One region of the Streptomyces sp. NPDC002232 genome, then DNA from elsewhere that is predicted to be linked to it. Evidence: riboswitches for the same ligand, from Rfam matches in the RefSeq annotation. Region 1 holds a riboswitch; the other holds the start of a gene.
What was found. A riboswitch is a leader RNA that binds a small molecule or an ion and turns the genes downstream of it on or off. The one in region 1 is predicted to bind cobalamin.
Positions count from the first base shown of each region.

Region 2: linked by a shared signal. The riboswitch ahead of metE (5-methyltetrahydropteroyltriglutamate--homocysteine S-methyltransferase) and the one ahead of ACFYXU_RS02250 (ribonucleoside-diphosphate reductase subunit alpha) in region 1 are both predicted to bind cobalamin.

Region 1 is NZ_JBIARV010000001.1:508,663-516,289, forward strand. It holds gene ACFYXU_RS02230 (LuxR C-terminal-related transcriptional regulator) at 1-795, shown strand, start outside; gene ACFYXU_RS02235 (DUF3311 domain-containing protein) at 929-1,192, shown strand; gene mctP (monocarboxylate uptake permease MctP) at 1,189-2,814, shown strand; gene ACFYXU_RS02245 (GNAT family N-acetyltransferase) at 2,890-3,390, shown strand; cobalamin riboswitch at 3,428-3,568, shown strand; gene ACFYXU_RS02250 (ribonucleoside-diphosphate reductase subunit alpha) at 3,700-6,054, shown strand; gene ACFYXU_RS02255 (ribonucleotide-diphosphate reductase subunit beta) at 6,054-7,070, shown strand; gene def (peptide deformylase) at 7,138-7,627, opposite strand, start outside.
Region 2 is NZ_JBIARV010000004.1:277,467-285,093, reverse strand. It holds gene ACFYXU_RS19300 (glycerol-3-phosphate dehydrogenase/oxidase) at 1-403, shown strand, start outside; gene ACFYXU_RS19295 (DUF6325 family protein) at 563-1,006, shown strand; gene ACFYXU_RS19290 (SHOCT domain-containing protein) at 1,087-1,374, shown strand; gene ACFYXU_RS19285 (CsbD family protein) at 1,442-1,627, opposite strand; gene ACFYXU_RS19280 (HdeD family acid-resistance protein) at 1,861-2,481, shown strand; cobalamin riboswitch at 2,608-2,834, shown strand; gene metE (5-methyltetrahydropteroyltriglutamate--homocysteine S-methyltransferase) at 2,998-5,331, shown strand; gene ACFYXU_RS19270 (DUF6400 family protein) at 5,560-5,817, shown strand; gene ACFYXU_RS19265 (hypothetical protein) at 5,801-6,031, shown strand; gene hypE (hydrogenase expression/formation protein HypE) at 6,034-7,074, opposite strand; gene hypD (hydrogenase formation protein HypD) at 7,118-7,627, opposite strand, start outside.

The DNA of each region.
Region 1 (7,627 bases):
CCCTTCAACCCGGACGTCGGATTCTCGTTCCTGCTCTCCCGCGCCGAGGCCGAACTGAGCAAGCGCAAGCGCCAGGTCGAGCAGGCCGGGCGCGCGGTGGCCGGGATCCTCGCCTCGTACGCGGACTGCCCCGAACCGGGCGTCCGGCACGACCTCGTGGACCGGATCACGGGTCTCGACCAGGTCCGCGAGCGCCTGGAGGACCTGGCGGCGAACGCCCGCACCGAGTGCCTCTCGCTGCTGCCCGGCGGCGCCCAGCTCCCCGACACGATGGACGCGAGCCAGCCGCTCGACCAGCTCGCCCTGGAGCGCGGGGTGAAGATCCGCTCGATCTACCAGGAGAGCTTCCGGAACGACCCGCCGACCGTCGAGTACGTCCGCTGGTACTGCGACCTCGGCGGCGACGCGCGGACCGTGCCCGTCGTCCCGATGCTCATGGTGATCGTCGACCGGGAGGCCGCGCTCGTCCCCGTCGACCCGGCGGACGGGCGCGCCGGGGCGCTGGAGGTCCGCAGCCCCGGCCTGGTCCACGCGCTCGTGGTGCTCTTCGACCGGCTGTGGGACGCGGGCACCCCCTTCGGCGAGGCCCCGCGCCGCGACGCGCACGACCTCTCGCCGCAGGAGCGGGAGTTGCTGATGCTCCTCGGCATCGGCTGCACCGACGACATCGCGGCCCGCCGGCTGGGGGTCTCGCTGCGGACCGTCCGCCGGATGAGCTCCGAACTGATGAACCGACTGGGTGCGCGCAGCCGGTTCGAGGCGGGCGTACGGGCGGCGAAAGAGGGCTGGCTCTGAGAATTCCCGTCCGTTATCGGGATGGCTCTGACAAAGTCGCATCCGTTATGCGGACAGGGGTTCCCTGGAGGGGTACCGTCCCCTAGATTTCCCCAGCATTACCGAGGTGATCAGCGAGGGGACGGGAATCGCCATGTCAGAAACGCCAGATGCGACACAAGGGAAACAACCGACCATCACTCCCCTGCGGGTGGTGATCGCACTCTGCCTGATCGCCCCGTTCGTGGCGATGCTCTGGGTGAGCTCCTATGCGAAGACCGAACCGCTTTTCGCCGGAATCCCGTTCTTCTACTGGTACCAGATGCTCTGGGTGCTCATCTCCACGGCCCTCACCATGATCGCGTACAAGCTGTGGCAGCTGGACCAGCGTGCCCGCAAGGGAGGTGACGCGCGATGAAGGACGGCGTGAACGGCGTGGCGCTCGGCGTCTTCGTCTTCTTCTTCGTGGCCGTCACGGTCATGGGCTTCCTGGCCGCGCGCTGGCGCAGGGCCGACAACGAGCAGAGCCTCGACGAATGGGGCCTGGGCGGCCGGTCGTTCGGCACCTGGGTGACCTGGTTCCTGCTCGGCGGCGACCTCTACACGGCGTACACCTTCGTCGCCGTGCCCGCGGCGATCTACGCGGCGGGCGCGGCCGGCTTCTTCGCCGTGCCGTACACGATCCTGGTGTACCCGCTGATCTTCACCTTCCTGCCGCGCCTCTGGTCGGTCTCGCACAAGCACGGATACGTCACCACCTCGGACTTCGTGCGCGGCCGCTTCGGCTCCAAGGGCCTGTCGCTGGCGGTGGCGGTCACCGGCATCCTCGCCACCATGCCGTACATCGCGCTCCAGCTCGTCGGCATCCAGGCCGTCCTGGACGTGATGGGCGTCGGCGGCGGCGAGAACACCCACTGGTTCGTCAAGGACCTGCCGCTGCTGATCGCCTTCGGCGTCCTCGCGGCGTACACGTACTCCTCGGGCCTACGCGCCCCCGCGCTCATCGCCTTCGTCAAGGACACCCTGATCTACCTCGTCATCGCGGTGGCGATCATCTACATCCCGATCAAGCTGGGCGGCTTCGACGAGATCTTCGCGAAGGCCGGCGAGGCGTACGCGCAGACCAACCCGGCGACCGGGAAGCCGCGCGGCACGCTCGCCCCCGGCGAGGCCGGACAGTGGACGTACGCGACGCTCGCGCTCGGCTCGGCGCTCGCGCTCTTCATGTACCCGCACTCCATCACGGCGACCCTGTCGTCCCGGAGCCGTGAGGTCATCCGCCGCAACACCACGATCCTGCCGCTGTACTCGCTGATGCTGGGCCTGCTCGCGCTGCTCGGCTTCATGGCGATCGCCGCCGGCATCAAGGTCACGAACGGCCAGCTCGCCATCCCGCAGCTCTTCGAGACCATGTTCCCGGACTGGTTCGCGGGCGTCGCCTTCGCCGCCATCGGCATCGGCGCGCTCGTCCCGGCCGCGATCATGTCGATCGCCGCGGCCAACCTCTTCACCCGCAACATCTACAAGGACTTCCTCAAGCCCGACGCCACCCCGGCGCAGGAGACCAAGGTCTCCAAGCTGGTCTCGCTCCTGGTGAAGGTCGGCGCGCTCGTCTTCGTCCTCACCATGGACAAGACGGTCGCGATCAACTTCCAGCTGCTCGGCGGCATCTGGATCCTCCAGACCTTCCCGGCGCTCGTCGGCGGTCTCTTCACCCGCTGGTTCCACCGCTGGGCGCTGCTCGCCGGCTGGGCCGTCGGCATGATCTACGGCACGGCCGCCGCCTACGGTGTCGCCAGCCCGACCCAGAAGCACTTCGGCGGCTCCGCCGCCGAGATCCCGGGCATCGGCGAGATCGGCTACATCGGCCTCACCGCCTTCGTCCTGAACGTCGTCGTCACGGTCGTCCTGACCTTCGTCCTCAAGGCCGTCAAGGCCCCCGAGGGCGTCGACGAGACCTCCCCGGAGGACTACACGGCGGACGCGGGCGACGCCGGCGTCCGCACCGAGCTCCCGAAGGTCGGCACCCCGACCCACTGAGCCACGGCCACGCGCGCGGAAGGGGCCCGGGACCTCCCGGGCCCCTTCCGCGCGCCGGGCGGCAGACTGGCGGGCATGGACTTCACGATCAGGGCGGTACGGCCCGAGGAGTACGAGCGGCTCGGTGACCTCACCGGGCTCACCTATCTGAACGACGGCCTGCTGCTGCACGGCGAGGACGACTTCTACCTGGACGTGCTGCGCGACACGGCCCGGCGGGCCCGCGAGAGCGAGGTGCTCGTCGCCGCCGACGCCGACGACACCGTCATCGGCGGGGTGACCTTCGCCGCCGGCGGCACCCCGTGGGCCGACATCGCCGTCCCCGGCGAGGCCGAGTTCCGGATGCTGGTGGTCGCCCCGGCGGCCCGCGGCAGGGGCGTCGGAGAGGCCCTCGTGCGCGCCTGCCTGGACCGGGCGCGGGCCCTGGACGGCTGCGCGCGGCTCGTCCTCTCCACGGACGCCAAGATGGTCTCCGCGCACCGGATCTACGAGCGGATGGGCTTCGTCCGCACGCCCGAGCGGGACTGGAACCCCCTCCCCGAGCACGCTCTGCGGACGTACGCACTCGAACTGTAACTCCGGGACCGACACAACATGTGGGGGGTGCTCGAAGGGGCGCCCCCCACATGTATGCTCGACCTCGCTGTCGACGCAGGGGAATCCGGCGCGAATCCGGAACTGTCCCGCAACGGTGTGCTACGTGCGGATTCGTACGGAGTGAGTCCGAGGACCTGCCGACAGCGCGCCCGGTCCGTCCGTTCCGGGTGCCACAGACGTCCGGGCCTCGCGGAGTGGGCCGGTGGACGCGGCGCGCCCGCGCGTACGGGTGCCCGCCTGCCCGCCTCCCCCGCCCTGGCCCCGAGCCGAGCGAGGGAGAGCCCCCACGTGACCATCGCGCCCGCCGATCCGGCCGCAGCGATCGAGAACGACGGCCCCGGGACCGTACTCCTGCGGACCCTGACCGATCTCACCGCCGACCTCCCGGACACCGACCCCGGCAAGGTGGCCGCCGCCGCGCTCCGCGGCCGCAGTGCCCGGTCGGACGAGGCGGAGCTGCGCGAGCTGGCCACCGAGGCCGCCGCCGGCCTGATCGCCGAGGACCCCGCGTACTCCCGGCTCGCCGCCCGGCTCCTCACCCTGACGATCGCCGCCGAGGCGGCCGGCCAGGGAGCCGTGTGCTTCTCGGCCTCGGTCGCCGTCGGCCACCGCGAGGGCCTCATCGCCGACCGGACCGCCGCCTTCGCCGCCCTGCACGCCGACCGCCTCGACGCGACGATCGACCAGGCCGCCGACGACCGCTTCGGCTACTTCGGCCTGCGCACGCTCTACTCGCGCTACCTGCTCCGCCACCCGATCACCCGCAAGGTGATCGAGACCCCGCAGCACTTCATGCTGCGCGTCGCCTGCGGCCTGGCCGAGGACGACAGCGTCCGCGCCCTGGACGAAGTGGCGTCCCTGTACGGCCTGATGAGCCGCCTGGACTACCTCCCCTCATCCCCGACGCTCTTCAACTCCGGCACCCGCCACCCGCAGATGTCCTCCTGCTACCTGCTGGACTCCCCGCAGGACGAGCTGGACTCCATCTACGACCGCTACCACCAGGTCGCGCGTCTCTCGAAGCACGCGGGCGGCATCGGCCTCTCGTACTCCCGCATCCGCGCCCGGGGTTCCCTCATCCGCGGCACCAACGGGCACTCCAACGGCATCGTGCCGTTCCTGAAGACCCTGGACGCCTCCGTCGCCGCCGTGAACCAGGGCGGCCGCCGCAAGGGCGCCGCCGCGGTCTACCTGGAGACCTGGCACGCGGACATCGAGGAGTTCCTGGAGCTCCGCGACAACACGGGCGAGGACCAGCGCCGCACGCACAACCTGAACCTGGCGCACTGGATCCCGGACGAGTTCATGCGCCGGGTCAACGCCGACGCCGAGTGGTCGCTGTTCTCCCCGGCGGACGTGCCCGAGCTCGTCGACCTGTACGGCGAGGAGTTCGACGCCGCCTACCGCAAGGCCGAGGCGGCGGGCCTGGCCCGCAAGACGATGCCGGCCCGCGACCTGTACGGCCGGATGATGCGGACGCTGGCGCAGACCGGCAACGGCTGGATGACGTTCAAGGACGCCTCCAACCGGACCGCGAACCAGACCGCCGTGCCCGGCACCGTCGTCCACTCCTCGAACCTGTGCACGGAGATCATCGAGGTCACGAACGACGGCGAGACCGCGGTCTGCAACCTGGGCTCCGTGAACCTCGGCTCGTTCGTCGTCGGTTCGGACATCGACTGGGAGCGCCTGGACGAGACCGTCCGCACGGCCGTCACCTTCCTCGACCGCGTCGTCGACATCAACTTCTACCCGACCGAGGAGGCCGGCCGCTCCAACGCCCGCTGGCGCCCGGTCGGCCTGGGCGCGATGGGCCTCCAGGACGTCTTCTTCCAGCTGAAGCTGCCCTTCGACTCCGCCGAGGCGCGCGCGCTCTCGACGAAGATCGCCGAGCGGATCATGCTCGCGGCGTACGAGGCCTCCGCCGACCTCGCCGAGCGCTCCGGCCCGCTCCCCGCCTGGGAGGACACCCGCACCGCCCAGGGCGTCCTGCACCCGGACCACTACGACGTGGAGCTGAACTGGCCGGAGCGCTGGACGGCGCTGCGCGCGCGCATCGCCACCACCGGCATGCGCAACAGCCTCCTCCTCGCCATCGCCCCCACGGCGACCATCGCCTCCATCGCGGGCGTCTACGAGTGCATCGAGCCGCAGGTCTCCAACCTGTTCAAGCGCGAGACGCTCTCCGGCGAGTTCCTCCAGGTCAACTCGTACCTCGTCGAGGAGCTGAAGAAGCTCGGCGTGTGGGACGCGCAGACCCGTGAGGCGCTGCGCGACTCCAACGGCTCGGTGGCCGGCTTCACCTGGGTCCCGGCCGAGGTGCGCGAGCTCTACCGCACGGCCTGGGAGATCCCGCAGCGCGGCCTCATCGACATGGCGGCGGCGCGGACCCCGTTCCTCGACCAGAGCCAGTCCCTGAACCTGTTCCTGGAGACGCCGACGATCGGCAAGCTGTCGTCGATGTACGCGTACGCCTGGAAGCAGGGTCTGAAGACGACCTACTACCTGCGCTCCCGTCCGGCGACCCGGATCGCGCGCGCGGCGCAGGCCGCCGCCCCGATCCCCGTCCAGCAGGCGGCCCCCGACGCCGACGCCGTCGCCTGCTCCCTTGAGAACCCCGAGTCCTGCGAGGCCTGCCAGTAATGAGCTCGACCGACAAGAAGAACCTCCTCGACCCGGGCTTCGAGCTGACGCTCCGGCCCATGCGCTACCCCGACTTCTACGAGCGCTACCGGGACGCCATCAAGAACACCTGGACCGTGGAGGAGGTCGACCTCCACTCGGACGTCGCCGACCTCGCCAAGCTCACGCCGGGTGAGCAGCACATGATCGGCCGGCTGGTCGCGTTCTTCGCGACGGGCGACTCGATCGTGGCGAACAACCTGGTGCTGACGCTCTACAAGCACATCAACTCCCCGGAGGCGCGGCTCTACCTGAGCCGTCAGCTCTTCGAGGAGGCGGTCCACGTCCAGTTCTATCTGACGCTCCTGGACACCTACCTGCCCGACCCGGACGACCGCGCGGCGGCCTTCGACGCGGTGGAGAACATCCCGTCGATCCGCGAGAAGGCGCAGTTCTGCTTCAAGTGGATGGACTCGGTCGAGAAGATCGACCAGCTGGAGACGGCCGCCGACCGCCGCCGCTTCCTGCTGAACCTCATCTGCTTCGCGGCGTGCATCGAGGGCCTGTTCTTCTACGGCGCCTTCGCGTACGTCTACTGGTTCCGCTCGCGCGGCCTGCTGCACGGCCTGGCGACCGGCACCAACTGGGTCTTCCGCGACGAGACGATGCACATGAACTTCGCCTTCGAGGTCGTGGACACCGTCCGCAAGGAGGAGCCGGAGCTCTTCGACGACGCCCTCCAGCAGCAGGTCACGGACATGCTGAAGGAGGCCGTCGAGGCGGAGCTGCAGTTCGGCCGCGACCTGTGCGGCGAGGGCCTGCCGGGCATGAACACCGAGTCGATGCGCGAGTACCTCCAGTGCGTCGCCGACCAGCGCCTCCAGCGCCTCGGCTTCCCGCCGGTGTACGGCTCGGAGAACCCGTTCTCCTTCATGGAGCTCCAGGGCGTCCAGGAGCTGACCAACTTCTTCGAGCGCCGCCCGTCCGCCTACCAGGTGGCGGTCGAGGGCTCGGTGGACCTGGACGAGGACTTCTAGGAACCGTCCGTACGCGCGAGGGCCCCGCTCCCGGAGAGGAGCGGGGCCCTTCGGCGTGGGCGCGGGGTCAGTCGTTCGCGACGACCGGGTAGCGCGGGGTGCCCTCTTCCATCTGGCGCAGGGCGTCCTTGCGGTCGCGCTTCGACAGCTTGTCGATGTACAGGAACCCGTGCAGGTGGTCCGTCTCGTGCTGGAGGCAGCGGGCGAAGTAGCCGGTGCCGCGCACCTTGATCGGGTTGCCCTGGGAGTCCTGGCCGTGCACCTCGGCGTAGTCCGGGCGGGCCAGCTCGGCGTACGCGGTGGGCACGGAGAGGCAGCCCTCGTTGGACTCGTCGAGGTGGCGGAGCTCGGCCGGCAGCTCCTGGAGGACCGGGTTGACCACGTGGCCGACGTGCCGGACGCCCTCGTCGTCCATGCAGTCGTAGACGAAGACCTTCTGGTCCACGCCGATCTGGTTCGCGGCCAGGCCGACGCCCTCGGCGGTCTTCTGGCTGGCGAACATGTCGTCGATCAGCTGCGCCAGCTCGTCGCCGAACTCGGTGACGTCCTTGCACTCC
Region 2 (7,627 bases), on a different contig from region 1:
GACCACCTACCGCCGCATGGCCCAGGACGCCGTCGACGCCGCCGTGGCCGCCCGGGGCCTGGACGCGGGCCCCTGCCGCACCACGTCCCTCCCGCTCGTCGGCGCCGCACGACCGCAGACCCTCGCCGGGCTGGACGTGCCGGCCCGTCTCGTCCAGCGGTACGGCTCCGAGGCACCGGCCGTCCGGGCCCTCGGCCTCGCGGATCCCGCGCTCGCCGAGCCCGTCGTCCCGGGCCACACGGTCACCGGCGCCGAACTCGTCTGGGCGGTCCGCCACGAGGGCGCCCTCGACGTCGCCGACCTCCTCGACCGCCGCACCCGCGTCGGCCTGGTCCCGGAGGACCGCGCCCTGGCCGAGGAGGCGGCGCGGGACGCCCTCGCGAGGACGGCCCCGGTGGGCTGAGACGGGGTGCCGTCCCCGGCCGGACTCCGGGCGGGGACGGCACCCGGGCCGGGGTCGTGACGTGCCCGGTCCTGGCCGGGGCGGGCCCGTACCGGATGCACCGCGCGACGTCCGGTGTTGGAATGGCGACCGGGGGCGTCCACGATCCGAGGTGACGTTGTGAGCGAGCAATTCGACGAGATCGGGCCCATCGACTACGTGGTGGTCGAATTTCCCGGCAACCGCATGACGGGCGAGGGCTTCCCGCTCCTGGTCGATCTGGTGGACCGCGGCATCATCCGGATCCTCGACCTGATGTTCATCAGGAAGGACGAGGACGGTTCGGTGACCGCGCTGGAGATCGCGGACTTCGACGGGGACGGCAATCTCGACCTCTCCGTCTTCGAGGGCGTCCAGTCGGGGCTGCTCGGGCAGGACGACCTGGACGAGGCCGCCGAGGCCGTGGAGCCCGGCAACTCCGCCGGACTGCTGATCTACGAGAACGTGTGGGCCGCGCCGTTCGCCACCGCCCTGCGGCGGAGCGGGGCGCAGTTGGTCGCCTCCGGCCGAGTGCCCGTCCAGGCCCTCCTCGCCTCGCTCGACGCGGCCGAGGAATCGGCCTGACCCCTCGGGCCCCCGGCTTCCGGGCCGGCGGGCCCGGAAGCCGTCCGACGCCGTCGCGTCGGTCACGAGAGGAGAACGCGATGCCCGGTCTGCTTCGCGGAGTGGCCCGTACCGCGGTCGTCGCGGGTACGGCGACCGCCGTGTCCAACCGCGTGTCCCGCCGTCAACAGGGCCGATGGGCCGCCCAGCAGGGATACCAGCAGCAGCCCGCCGAACCCCCGCCCGCCGCCGCGCCCGTGGCCGCGTCGCAACCCGACGAGAGCATGGAGAGCAAGCTCGACCAGCTCAAGCAGCTCGGAGACCTCAAGGAGCAGGGAGTGCTCACCGAGGCCGAGTTCGAGGAGCAGAAGCGCAGGATCCTGGGCTGACCCCTCGGGCGCCGCACGGCCCCCGGACCGTCCGGCAGAGAGATGCCCGACGGTCCGGGGGCCCGCGTCACGAGCGGTCGCGCTTGAGGGAGTCCATGATTCCCTCGGCCCGGTGGCGCACGCTCCTCGCCTTCTGACGGATCGTGGCCTTCGCCCGGTCCGTCCTGCCCTCGGCCTCCAGGCGCTCGTGCCCGGTGACCTTCCCGGCGATCTCCTTGAGCCTGCCCCTGGCCTTGTCCACGGCGTCGTTCATGCCCGCGATCCTCCGTCCGGATCGGTTTCCTCCCTCCACGCTAGGTTCGGAGCGTCCCGGGTGCGCGTCGACGGGCCCGAGGCGCCGCCTCACGACGTCGGGCGGCGCCCCCGCGAAGGGGGCAGACTTGTACGGGAGCCCCGCGCGGGCCGCCGGCCTCGCGGGTCCTCCGTCCCGGCCGCGCCACGCATGGAGTTCCGCGGCGGTCCACCCGGTGAGCGGGAGGCAGACACATGACCACACCACAGGGCTCCGCATCCGGCGCCGGGCCCACCCCTCCCGCGGGCGACCCGGAGGACCAGCTCGCGCGCCTCGGCCGTTCCTGGACCTGGCTCCTCGGCGCGGCGGTGGCGACCCTCGTACCGGGCGTCCTGGTGCTCGTCTGGCCGGACGTGACCCTGCACGTCCTGGCCGTCCTCATCGGGCTCTACCTGCTGGTGATGGGCGGCTTCCGCTTCGTGTCCGTCTTCGGCCGGGACAGCGGCGACCGCGTGCCCGGCCTCATCCTGGCGGTCCTGTGCGTCCTGGGCGGGGTGCTGTGCCTGCGGAACCCGCTCCAGACGATCGCCGCGCTCTCGCTGATCGTCGGCGCCGTCTGGCTGGTGTCCGGCATCGTCACCCTGTACTCCGCCATCGCCACCCGGAACATGCCGCACCGCGGCGTCGTCATGGCCGTCGGGATCCTCGGCATCGTCGCGGGCATCGTGGTCCTGGCGCTGCCCACCGAGTCGGCCCGCGCCCTGACCCGGCTGCTCGGACTCTGGCTCGTCCTCCTGGGCCTCGCGGAGGCGGCGGTCGCCCTGGCGTGGCGGTCGGCCCTGCGCAGGGCGGGCATCCCGCCCGGGGGACGGTGACGGAGACGCCGGGCCCGCCGCGCGCGACGTGGAAAGAGCGCTGCGGCGTGGCCGGTCCACGCAGGCGCACGTCGCTTTCACGTCCGGATGCTGGAAGTCGCTCGCCGCTGGGCGATCACACCCCTTAGGGTGGCTTCCGCAGCTGGTTCGCCCCGTCCGCCAGGCGGGATGCGTCGCAAGAGGGAACCCGGTGGGAATCCGGGACTGCCCCGCAGCGGTGAGCGGGAACGACCGCCGTCATACGCACTGGGACCGACTCGGTCCTGGGAAGCGACGGCCATTAGGTGTCCTCCGGTCCTGTCCGGAGAGCGTGCCCGCGAGTCCGAAGACCTGCCCGCTGCCCGTGCGCGGACGTATTCCGCGTACGGACATCCCGGTGACCTCGTGGGCGGGTCGGCGTACACAGCGAGCGGCACGCACGGAGTTCTCCCGTGACGTGGTCCGTACGTTCTGGCGTTCCTTCGCGTCCATCCCCGTCTCCGGGTGCTCTGGACACGTCTCGCGAAGGAGAGTTCCGTGACAGCGAAGCCCGCGGCCGCACGAGCCACCGTGTACGGCTACCCCCGCCAGGGTCGGAACCGCGAACTGAAGAAGGCCGTCGAGGGCTACTGGAAGGGCCGGGTCACCGCCGAAGCCCTCCGCGCCACCGCCGCCGAACTGCGCCGTGCGAACTGGCGGCAGCTGGCCGACGCCGGCATCCACGAAGTGCCCACCGGCGACTTCTCGTTCTACGACCACGTCCTGGACACCAGCGTCATGGTCGGCGCCGTCCCCGCCCGCCACCGCGCCGCCGTCGACGCGGACGCCCTCGACGGGTACTTCGCGATGGCCCGCGGCACCCAGGACGTGGCGCCGCTGGAGATGACCAAGTGGTTCGACACCAACTACCACTACCTGGTCCCCGAGCTCGGCCCGGACACCGTCTTCAGCACCGACTCCACCCGACAGGTCGCCGAGCTGAAGGAAGCCCTCGCGCTCGGTCTGACCGCCCGCCCGGTCCTCGTCGGCCCCGTCACCTACCTGCTCCTCGCCAAGCCCGCGCCCGGCGTGGCCGCCGACTTCGACCCGATCACCCTCCTCGACCGGCTGCTCCCCGTCTACGCCGAGGTCCTCGCCGACCTGCGCGCGGCGGGAGCCGAGTGGGTCCAGCTGGACGAGCCCGCTCTCGTCCAGGACCGCACTCCGGCCGAGCTGAACGCCGCCGCCCGCGCGTACCGCGACCTCGGCGCGCTCGGGGACCGGCCGAAGCTGCTCGTCGCCTCCTACTTCGACCGCCTCGGCGACGCCCTCCAGGTGCTCGCCGCCGCCCCCGTGGACGGTCTCGCCCTCGACTTCACCGGCCCCGCCGCCGCCAACCTCGACGACCTCGCCGCCGTCGGCGGACTGCCCGGCAAGCGCCTGGTCGCGGGCGTCGTCAACGGCCGCAACATCTGGATCGACGACCACCAGAAGTCCCTGGCCACCCTCGCCACCCTGCTCGGTCTCGCCGACCGGGTCGACGTGGCCGCCTCCTGCTCCCTGCTGCACGTCCCGCTGGACGCGAGCGCCGAGGGCGACATCGACCCCGAGGTCCGGCGCTGGCTCGCCTTCGCCCGCCAGAAGACCACCGAGGTCGCCACCCTCGCCAAGGGCCTCGCCCACGGCACCGACGCGATCAGCGCCGAACTGGCCGCCAACCGGGCCGACCTGGCCTCCCGCGCCGGCTCCGCCCTCACCCGCGACCCCGCCGTCCGCGCCCGCACCGCCGCGATCACCGACGCGGACGTCCGCCGCTCCCAGCCGTACGCCGAGCGGACCGCGGCCCAGCGCGCCCACCTGGGCCTGCCGCTGCTGCCGACCACCACCATCGGCTCCTTCCCGCAGACCGACGAGCTCCGCGTGGCCCGCGCCGACCTGCGCGCCGGCCGCATCGACACGGCCGGATACGAGGAGCGGATCAAGGACGAGATCCGCGAGGTCCTCGCCTTCCAGGAGAAGACGGGCGTCGACGTGCTCGTGCACGGCGAGCCCGAGCGCAACGACATGGTGCAGTACTTCGCCGAGCAGCTGACCGGCTACGTCGCCACCCAGCACGGCTGGGTGCAGTCGTACGGCACCCGCTACGTCCGGCCCCCGGTCCTGGCCGGGGACATCTCGCGCCCCGAACCGATGACGGTGCGCTGGACCGCGTACGCCCAGGCGCAGACCTCGAAGCCGGTCAAGGGCATGCTGACCGGTCCGGTGACCATGCTCGCGTGGTCGTTCGTCCGCGACGACCAGCCGCTGGGCGACACCGCCCGGCAGGTGGCGCTCGCCCTGCGCGACGAGGTGGTCGACCTGGAGGCGGCCGGGACGTCGGTCATCCAGGTCGACGAACCGGCCCTCCGGGAGACCCTGCCGCTGCGCTCCGCCGACCACGCCGCCTACCTCGCCTGGGCGACGGAGTCCTTCCGGCTGACCACCGGCGGGGTGCGGCCGGACACCCAGATCCACACCCACATGTGCTACGCCGAGTTCGGCGACATCGTCCGGGCCATCGACGACCTCGACGCCGACGTCATCAGCCTGGAGGCGGCCCGCTCCCACATGCAGGTCGCCGGTGAACTCGCCGCGCACGGATACCCGCGCGAGGCCGGTCCGGGCGTCTGGGACATCCACTCCCCCCGCGTCCCGAGCACGGAGGAAGCCGCCGCGCTGCTGCGCAAGGGCCTGGAGGCCATCCCGGCCGACCGTCTGTGGGTCAACCCCGACTGCGGCCTGAAGACCCGGGGCTGGCCCGAGACCCGCACCTCCCTGGAGCACCTCGTCGCCGCCGCCCGCGAGGTCAGGACGGAACTGCGGGCCGACCGGGAGCCGCGCACCGACCGGTGACCACGGCCCGACGAGGGGTGACGCCCTGACGCCTTGCCGTCCGGGCCGGACGCGTCGTCGTCCGGCCCGGACGGCCACGGCGAACGGGTCACCGTCCGGCCCGGACGGCCACGGCGGCATGAGGTGTGCCACAGGGGCCGTCGTAGGCGGACCGAACCCTTCCGCGCGCGCTGTCCGCTCTGGTAGACGTGGTGGCGTACGTGTTCGAATCACCCCGAAAGTCCCCCCATGAGCGACGCCCCCGCCCCCCGGTCCGACCTGGTCGACTTCAGCATCGACCTCACCCTCGAGGAGACACGTCGGCGTGCCGAGGTCGTGGCGGCGCTGGGGCCCGACTGGGACCCCGTCGCCGTCCTGCGCGAGGAGCAGGCGGCGCACGCCCTGCTGTACGCGAACCTGGACGAAGAGCAGCTGCGGCTGCACGCCCAGCTGGTCGCGGCCGGTGTCCTGCCCGGGGAGGTGCGGGGCGATGCGTCTTCCGATTGATCCCCACGCCGACCCGGCCCGGCGGGCCTGGGTCGCGTGCCCCGGCTGCGACGACGCCCGGGACTGCGGGCCCTGCCGGGACCGCCGGAACTGCCGGAGCCACTGGCGCTACCTGATCGCGAACAAGGGGCCCCGGGTCCACCTTCAGTGCCCGAACTGCACCCACACGTGGACCCTCGACACCTCCCGCGGGCGGCCCGGCGCGCGCCGCTGAGCTCAGCAGATGCGCGGCAGCTGCTCGCCGAGCGGCAGGTCGACGACGCGGGTGCCGCCGAGTCCGGTGCGCGCCACCACCATGCCCGGGTGGGCCTCGACCGCCTCCCCGATCACCGCCGCTCCGGCGCCCAGGGGGTGCGCGCGCATCGCGGCCAGTACGGCGTCCGCGTGCTCGCGGGGGACGAAGGCCACGAGCTTGCCCTCGTTCGCCACGTACATCGGGTCGAGTCCGAGCACCGCGCAGGCGTTGCCGACCGCCTCGGGGACGGGGACGGCGCGTTCCTGGAGGACGACGCCCGTGCCCGACGCCGCCGCGATCTCGTTCAGTGCGGCGGCCAGGCCCCCGCGCGTGGGGTCGCGGAGCACGTGCAGGTCCCGGGTGACGGCGAGCATCGCGTCGACGAGGCCGCCGAGCGGTGCGCAGTCGCTGGTGATCTCCACACCGAACTCGAGGCCCTCCCGCACGCTCATGATCGCCACGCCGTGCAGACCGATGGGTCCGCTCACGATGACCACGTCGCCGGGCACGACCCGCTGCGGGCGCAGGTCGACTCCGTCGGGGATCAGCCCGACGCCCGAGGTGTTGATGTAGACGCCGTCGCCGTGACCGGCCTCCACGACCTTGGTGTCCCCGGTGACGACCTGGACGCCGGCCTCGCGCGCGGCCGCGCCGAGGGCCTGGGCGACGCGGGCGACGACGTCGGTCTCGACGCCCTCCTCCAGGATGAAGCCGCAGGAGAGGTGGCTCGCGCGGGCGCCGCTCATGGCGAGGTCGTTCACGGTGCCGTTGACGGCGAGGTCGCCGATGCTCCCGCCGGGGAAGAACAGCGGGCGCACGACGAAGGAGTCCGTCGAGAACGCCAGGCGGGCGCCGCCGATCCGGATCTCGGCCGCGTCGGCGGTGTGCGCGAGGGCCGGTCCGCCGTAGGCGGGGGCGAAGACGTGCTCGATCAGCTCGGCGGAGAGCGCTCCGCCGCCGCCGTGGCCCATGACGATGCGGGGCTGGTCGCGCAGGGGCGCCGGGCAGGTCCAGGCGAGCATGTCGGGCGCCGGGGCGGTGCCGACGGGGGTGTCGGGCACGGTGTCAGGCACGGGGGCTGCCCTCCAGGGAGGCGGTGACCGGGGACGGGGTGCCGGTGGCCGCGCGGGCCGGGGCGGGCTGCGGCCGTCCCGCGGTCCCGGCGTCGAGCCGGCGGTAGAGGTAGTAGGCGGCGCACGCGCCCTCGCTGGACACCATGGTGGCGCCGAGCGGGGTGCGGGGCGTGCAGGTGGTGCCGAAGGCCTCGCACTCGTTGGGCTTCAGCAGGCCCTGGAGGACCTCGCCGCTGCGGCACTCGGCGGGCTCGCGGGTGTCGATCCCGGCGACGGAGAAGCGGTGCTCGGCGTCGTGGTCCCGGTAGCGTGCGGACAGGCGCCAGCCGCTGTCCGGGATGACGCCGATGCCGCGCCAGGCGCGGTCGGTGATCTCGAAGACGTCGGCGAGCATCGCCTGTGCCGCCGGATTGCCCTCGGCGGTCACGGCGCGCTGGTAGGCGTTCTCGACGGTGTGCTCGCCACGCTCCAGCTGGAGCACGGTCCTGCGGACGCCCTCCAG